DNA from 2 places in the Peribacillus sp. NJ11 genome. Region 2 is predicted to be linked to the other one. Evidence: predicted binding sites of a transcription regulator. Region 2 holds the regulator's gene; the other holds the start of a gene.
The links. Region 2 encodes CtsR, which represses protease genes until heat stress. Its sites were predicted from a motif close to ATGGTCAATAAAGGTCAAACA; they were not measured.
Positions count from the first base shown of each region.

Region 1: QUF86_RS19020 (ATP-dependent Clp protease ATP-binding subunit) is a predicted target of CtsR. The motif match lies at 1,734-1,754, and genes of this name have one in related genera.

Region 1 covers NZ_JAUCFO010000001.1:3,849,502-3,852,923, forward strand. Annotated here, with positions in the region: gene QUF86_RS19010 (metal-dependent hydrolase) at 1-414, shown strand, start outside; gene QUF86_RS19015 (C40 family peptidase) at 954-1,397, shown strand; gene QUF86_RS19020 (ATP-dependent Clp protease ATP-binding subunit) at 1,793-3,422, shown strand, end outside.
Region 2 covers NZ_JAUCFO010000001.1:1,015,065-1,018,486, forward strand. Annotated here, with positions in the region: gene mcsB (protein-arginine kinase McsB) at 1-704, opposite strand, end outside; gene mcsA (protein-arginine kinase activator protein McsA) at 701-1,252, opposite strand; gene QUF86_RS04965 (CtsR family transcriptional regulator) at 1,274-1,735, opposite strand; rRNA gene rrf (5S ribosomal RNA) at 2,110-2,225, opposite strand; rRNA gene QUF86_RS04975 (23S ribosomal RNA) at 2,290-3,422, opposite strand, start outside.

The sequences.
Region 1 (3,422 bases), 2.8 Mb from region 2:
ATGATCCTTTATTGTGTTTTGGAAGGTTCTGAAACTGAAAAGTGGATTGGAGTAGGGGCAGGAATCGGAATCATCATTATTTCATCTTTCATTACACAAAGGCATATGCTGACCCTGACTGGGTTAGCTGTATTAGGCGGGGGATTATCTTGGCAGGAAAACTGGTTATGGCTGTTAGGCGTCTATATTATCATAGCATCCTTTACACCGCATAGAAGTTACACCCATTCGATTGCCGGAATCGTCTTCTTTGGCATCATTGCCTTTCAATTCGAAGAATTCATGGGGATTGATGGGATTTTAACTACTTGTGTTTTAGGATACATAAGTCATTTAATTGCAGATATGAAGTTTTTACCTTTTAATAAACGTGGGGTAAAGTTATTTCTTCCATTTTTCTCAAAAGAATTTTGACAGTGGTTTTCTTACCGCTGTTCAGACTATAGACAAATTGGAGAAGTACCAGTTTACCTTCAATGTTTTCTTTTGAAAAAAGTTCCAGTTGATTTCAGAAATTCGCTCCCTTTCCGCCGACTGTCTACCGAGCCTCCTCGCCGCAAGCGCCTGTGGGGTCTCGGCTAGCCAGTTATTCGGCAGGAGTGTCGCAAATTTCTTCAATCTAGAGAGGCTTTCATACGTATAATCAAGTAAAAAACATGAAGGATAATAAAATTTTCATTTAAATCATGGTTCGGGGTGAGAGCATTCCGAAACTCCTTTTGTCGTTAAACTGGACAGTGGTTTTCTTACTACTGTTTTTTCTATGAGGAAAAGTAAAAGTGCTTTGACAATAAGGTGATTGTTGGATGTCTGTTTCGACTTTTTTTTATCTTTTATATGGTCATTCTTCCTATATCTACTAAATGTAACATAATTGTAAAGATCCTGTGATGCGAATGATATGCCTTTTCTAGTATGTTAGGTTTAGCAAATCACATCAGGGGGTAAATAATTTGTTTAAGAAAATTGTCGTCGGATTGTCATTGGCTATTATGCTTGGAACAGTATCTTTTACAGGGGACCAAGTTGAAGCTGCTTCATATCATACTAAAGCGATTAAAGTGGCAAAAAGTGAATTAGGTACAAAATATAAAACGGGTGGCATTTCTACTTCAGGTTTTGATTGCTCCGGCTTAGTGAAATATTCATATCAAAAGGCTGGTAAGAATTTACCTAGGACGGCTGCCGATATATATAAAAAAGGAAAGAAAGTTAAGACTTTACAAAAAGGTGACTTAATGTTTTTTGCTCCAAACAAAGCGAAAAAACCTACACACGTGGCTATTTACATAGGGAACAATGAATTCATACACTCTTCATCATCTAAAGGAGTGTCATACGCCAAAACAAATAATAGTTATTGGAAGCCAAAGTATATTGGCGCCAAACGTATATAATAGAAGAAAATCAACCTAATATAAAATACTAAGAGACTTAATGAAGTCTCTTTTTTTGTTTTAAAAAATAAGAGTTGATGAGACAGATGATTGTTTAACGTAAGTTTTTCCTTGGAAAAAGAGTAAGTGAGTGGTGGTTTATTGGTTATGTGCGTGCTGAAATGGTAATCAATAATAATTGAAAATGGTAGGGGCATAGAATCTTTTTATTTGACTATAAATGGATAGTTTAATATGATTAGCAAACTAATTGGAGGGAATTTATAATTTGTTTCCAAGAAAATTCCCAGACAAAATTATTGAAAGTCAAAGAAGGTCAATGTATAATAAAGTCAGAAAGTCAAAGAAGGTCAAAGATTTTATTGAGTTTAATATTTTTAAAGGAGGAGTGCTACATGCTTTGTGAAAAATGCCATGTAAACCAAGCTAATATTCAAGTTCATCTAAATATGAATGGTCAGGAGCATGATGTGAAACTGTGCTCCACTTGTTATAAAGAAGAGCGAAATAAACTGGGTGCAGCAATGGGGGGAATGGATTCAGGGAAATTCCCGTATAACGGATCCCTAAACTCATTCAATCCATTTAATTATAATGAAGTTCCTAAACCGGATTCAGTCGAACAAGGCGAGGGCGGAGGATTACTTGAAGAGTATGGTCGTAATCTGACCGATGTAGCTAAAGCAGGACTTATTGATCCGGTAATCGGAAGAGATGAAGAAATCAAACGTGTCATAGAAGTCCTTAATAGACGCAATAAAAATAATCCAGTTTTAATTGGTGAACCTGGAGTCGGTAAAACAGCCATAGCTGAAGGTCTGGCTTTAGCCATTGCTGAGGGTTCAGTGCCTGGTAAATTACGTAATAAGCTGGTATATATGCTTGATGTCGCGTCCCTTGTTTCGAATACTGGAATTAGAGGTCAATTCGAAGAACGAATGAAGCAATTGATCAGTGAATTACAGGAAAGAAAAAATGTCATTTTATTCATCGATGAAATTCATCAACTGGTTGGGGCGGGTTCAGCCGAAGGATCAATGGATGCAGGAAATATCTTGAAACCAGCACTTGCACGTGGTGAACTTCAGCTTGTCGGAGCCACCACTTTATCCGAATATAGGAAAATTGAAAAAGATGGTGCCCTTGAAAGACGCTTCCAGCCTGTACAGGTTAATGAGCCGACAACAGCTGAGGCATTGGTCATCTTACAAGGTTTAAAAGATAGTTATGAATCCTATCATGGAGTCACATATAGTGAAGAAGCGCTAAAAGCGGCTGTTGAACTCTCGAACCGTTACATTCAAGATCGTTTCTTGCCGGACAAGGCAATAGACTTGATGGATGAAGCGGGTTCCAAATTGAACTTGACCATAGAAGACGGCCAGGTAGAAAATATGAAAGAGCGCTTGGCGCAAATCTATAAAGAAAAAGAAATGGCCTTAAAAGAAGAAGCCTACGAAAAGGCTGCCGTCCTTCGTGATGAAGAAGAAAGACTGGAAAAATCTTTGCAGGCTGGAGAAAATGCTATTAAGCCAACCGTTTCCGTTGAGGACATTCAAAAAATCATCGAACAAAAGACTGGTATACCTGTAGGCAAGCTGCAAGAAGATGAACAGGAAAGAATGGTTCATCTTCAAGACGAACTTTTGAAAAAAGTCATCGGGCAGGAAGAGGCTGTCAAAAAGGTTTCTAAAGCCGTCCGAAGGAGTCGTGCCGGATTAAAATCCAAAAACCGTCCAACCGGTTCTTTCCTTTTTGTAGGTCCAACAGGTGTCGGTAAAACCGAATTGGCGAAAACTCTTGCTGAGGAATTGTTCGGGGACAAGGAAGCGATGATTCGTCTTGACATGAGTGAATTCATGGAGAAACATAGTGTTTCTAAATTAATCGGTTCTCCGCCTGGATACGTAGGCCATGAGGAAGCGGGGCAATTGACTGAAAAAGTTCGCCGCAAACCTTACAGTATTATCTTATTGGATGAAATAGAAAAAGCTCATCCAGATGTAATGCATATGTTCCTGCAAA
Region 2 (3,422 bases):
CTTTCCGACTTTCCGAGAGTGATTTGATTAGAGATTTGAAAGATATTCCCTAACGCTTGACTGCCCTCTCCATAAATCCCTCGTACCACCAACCCCAATTGGTTGATAGCCGGTATGATATTATTCATTTGCTGAGTAAGGACCAGGCCTGGCAGATGCATCATGACTGAAGCCCTTAATCCCGTTCCCACATTAGTTGGACAACTAGTTAGGTATCCTCTTTCTTCATCATATGCATAGTCTATGGATTCTTCAATCCAATCGTCAAGAACATTTGCAATCTTTAAGGTTTCCTTTAGCTGCAACCCCGACATTAAACACTGAATACGGAGATGATCCTCTTCGTTTATCATGATACTGATTTCTTCATTTTCCGAAAGGAGACATGCGCTTTTCGCTGATTCCTCAACTAAATGAGGGCTGATTAAATGTTTTTCAACAAGAACGCGCTTTTCCAGTGGCTGTAATTGGTCAATCTCTAGAAGTTCCAGTTTCCCAATCTCTGGAGTAACTTCCTCTTCAATTCTTTTTTTGACCAATTCAATTATTTTTTTAGCTTCTTCGTTAGAAAAGGAGGTTGGGAAGGTAAAGTCTTTGAAATTCCTGGCCAATCGAATCCTGGAACTCAATACAATATCGATCTCCGGCCCTTCGGCACTCATCCAGGAACTCAAGGCGTTTTCTACAAACTTTTCCAAGCTCATAATTCCTCGCCTCCCTCTTGTGCATCATACCTTTTTTCAAGGGAACGAACCTTATCTCTTACTTCTGCCGCTTTCTCAAACTCCTCTTGAATAATGTGGGTCTTTAAAACTTCTTTCAAATCCAAAATTTGCTTTCGAAGATATATGGTGCCACCAATCCTTTTTGGAATTTTCCCTATATGTGCTGTATTGCCGCTATGAACCCTTTTTAAAATAGGGTTTAACTGTTCATTGAATGTTTTATAACATTCGGCACAGCCAAACTTACCAATATGGACAAATTCTTTATAGGAACGATGACAATTCGGGCAACGCCTCTCTTCCGATTTGGGAAATGCATTTGCCTTTGTCTGTTGAATATTCGACTCCATATTCAACAATCCTGCTAATAAATTATTTATTGAAAAACCAGGTCCACCTGCATCCATGAACACCTCACCTTTTTCCTGAGCACATTTCTCACAAATCATGACTTCAGTCTTTTTTCCATTGATGATTTTGGTGAAGTGTAGGGTAGCAGGCCTTTGATGACATTCTTGGCAAATCAACGTTCATCACCTCTGCCAGTTTCATTTATATTTTAAAGTCGTAAGCATCGCAGTTAAAATTCTTGCCCTAAGCTCATCGCGGTCAGGTAGGTCGATATAAATCACCGATCTATCTATGACGCTCATCATAATCTTTGCTTCTCTTTCATTAATGACTTCCTCATTCATCAGCCGGGAAATTACTCCTTCAGCCATCGATTGAGTTACCCTAGAACCAATAAGCGATAATAATTGGTTAATAAGTTGCACGGAATCCTGCGATTCCACTTTCATGATGCGTATATAACCGCCGCCTCCACGCTTACTCTCTACAACATAACCTCTCTCGATTGTAAACCGGGTATTGATTACGTAATTGATTTGAGAAGGAACACACTGAAATTTATCTGCTATTTCACTTCTTTTAATCTCTAAGATATCTTTTTGACTTATTTCCAGCACTTGCTTCAAATAAGTTTCGATAACATCAGATATGTTTCTCACTCAGCCTCCTCCATTCTGACTTTGACTATATTTGACTATTATTATACAAGGAAAAATGCATTTTGCAACTTAAACGCACTTTCTTTCTGTATTATCCATTTTCTCCAAATTATATGTAGTTACATACCCCATTGAACATTAAAGTTGAAATATCTTACATAAATACCCTGAAAAGATAAATGCAAAACCTGCAATTTTTTCTTCTCCTCAAAGCTCCTTCACCTAAATTCAACCTCTTTCTCCAGTTCCCGTTCCCTCTAATGGTATTTTAACCAACAAATAGATCCAGCCCTATGCTAACCCTGGAGATAAAAAACCTATTCGTTAATTAGAACATCAAAAAAGACCAGCCAGAATGGCTGATCTTAGAAATGGCTTGGCGGCGTCCTACTCTCACAGGGGGAAACCCCCAACTACCATCGGCGCTGAAGAGCTTAACTGCCGTGTTCGGAATGGGAACGGGTGTGACCTCTTCGCTATCGCCACCAAACAATAAAGGAACGTTGTTCCTTCAAAACTAGATAATAAGAAGGTATTTCATTTTTTATAAAGCGTTGGTTAAGTCCTCGATCTATTAGTATCAGTCAGCTCCACATGTCGCCACGCTTCCACCTCTGACCTATCAACCTGATCATCTTTCAGGGATCTTACTAGCTTGCGCCATGGGAAATCTCATCTTGAGGGGGGCTTCATGCTTAGATGCTTTCAGCACTTATCCCGTCCGCACGTAGCTACCCAGCTATGCCTTTGGCAAGACAACTGGTACACCAGCGGTGCGTCCATCCCGGTCCTCTCGTACTAAGGACAGCTCCTCTCAAATTTCCTGCGCCCGCGACGGATAGGGACCGAACTGTCTCACGACGTTCTGAACCCAGCTCGCGTACCGCTTTAATGGGCGAACAGCCCAACCCTTGGGACCGACTACAGCCCCAGGATGCGATGAGCCGACATCGAGGTGCCAAACCTCCCCGTCGATGTGGACTCTTGGGGGAGATAAGCCTGTTATCCCCGGGGTAGCTTTTATCCGTTGAGCGATGGCCCTTCCATGCGGAACCACCGGATCACTAAGCCCGACTTTCGTCCCTGCTCGACTTGTAGGTCTCGCAGTCAAGCTCCCTTGTGCCTTTACACTCTACGAATGATTTCCAACCATTCTGAGGGAACCTTTGGGCGCCTCCGTTACTCTTTAGGAGGCGACCGCCCCAGTCAAACTGCCCACCTGACACTGTCTCCCACCCCGATAAGGGGCGCGGGTTAGAATTTCAATACAGCCAGGGTAGTATCCCACCAACGCCTCCACCGAAGCTAGCGCTCCGGCTTCTCAGGCTCCTACCTATCCTGTACAAGCTGTACCAAAATTCAATATCAGGCTGCAGTAAAGCTCCACGGGGTCTTTCCGTCCTGTCGCGGGTAACCTGCATCTTCACAGGTACTATAATTTCACCGAGTCTCTCGTTGAGACAGTGCCCAGATCGTTACACCTTTCGTGCGGGTCGGAACTTACCCGACAAGGAATTTCGCTACCTTAGGACCGTTATAGTTACGGCCGCCGTTTACTGGGGCTTCGGTTCAAAGCTTCGCTTGCGCTAACCTCTCCCCTTAACCTTCCAGCACCGGGCAGGTGTCAGCCCCTATACTTCGCCTTGCGGCTTCGCAGAGACCTGTGTTTTTGCTAAACAGTCGCCTG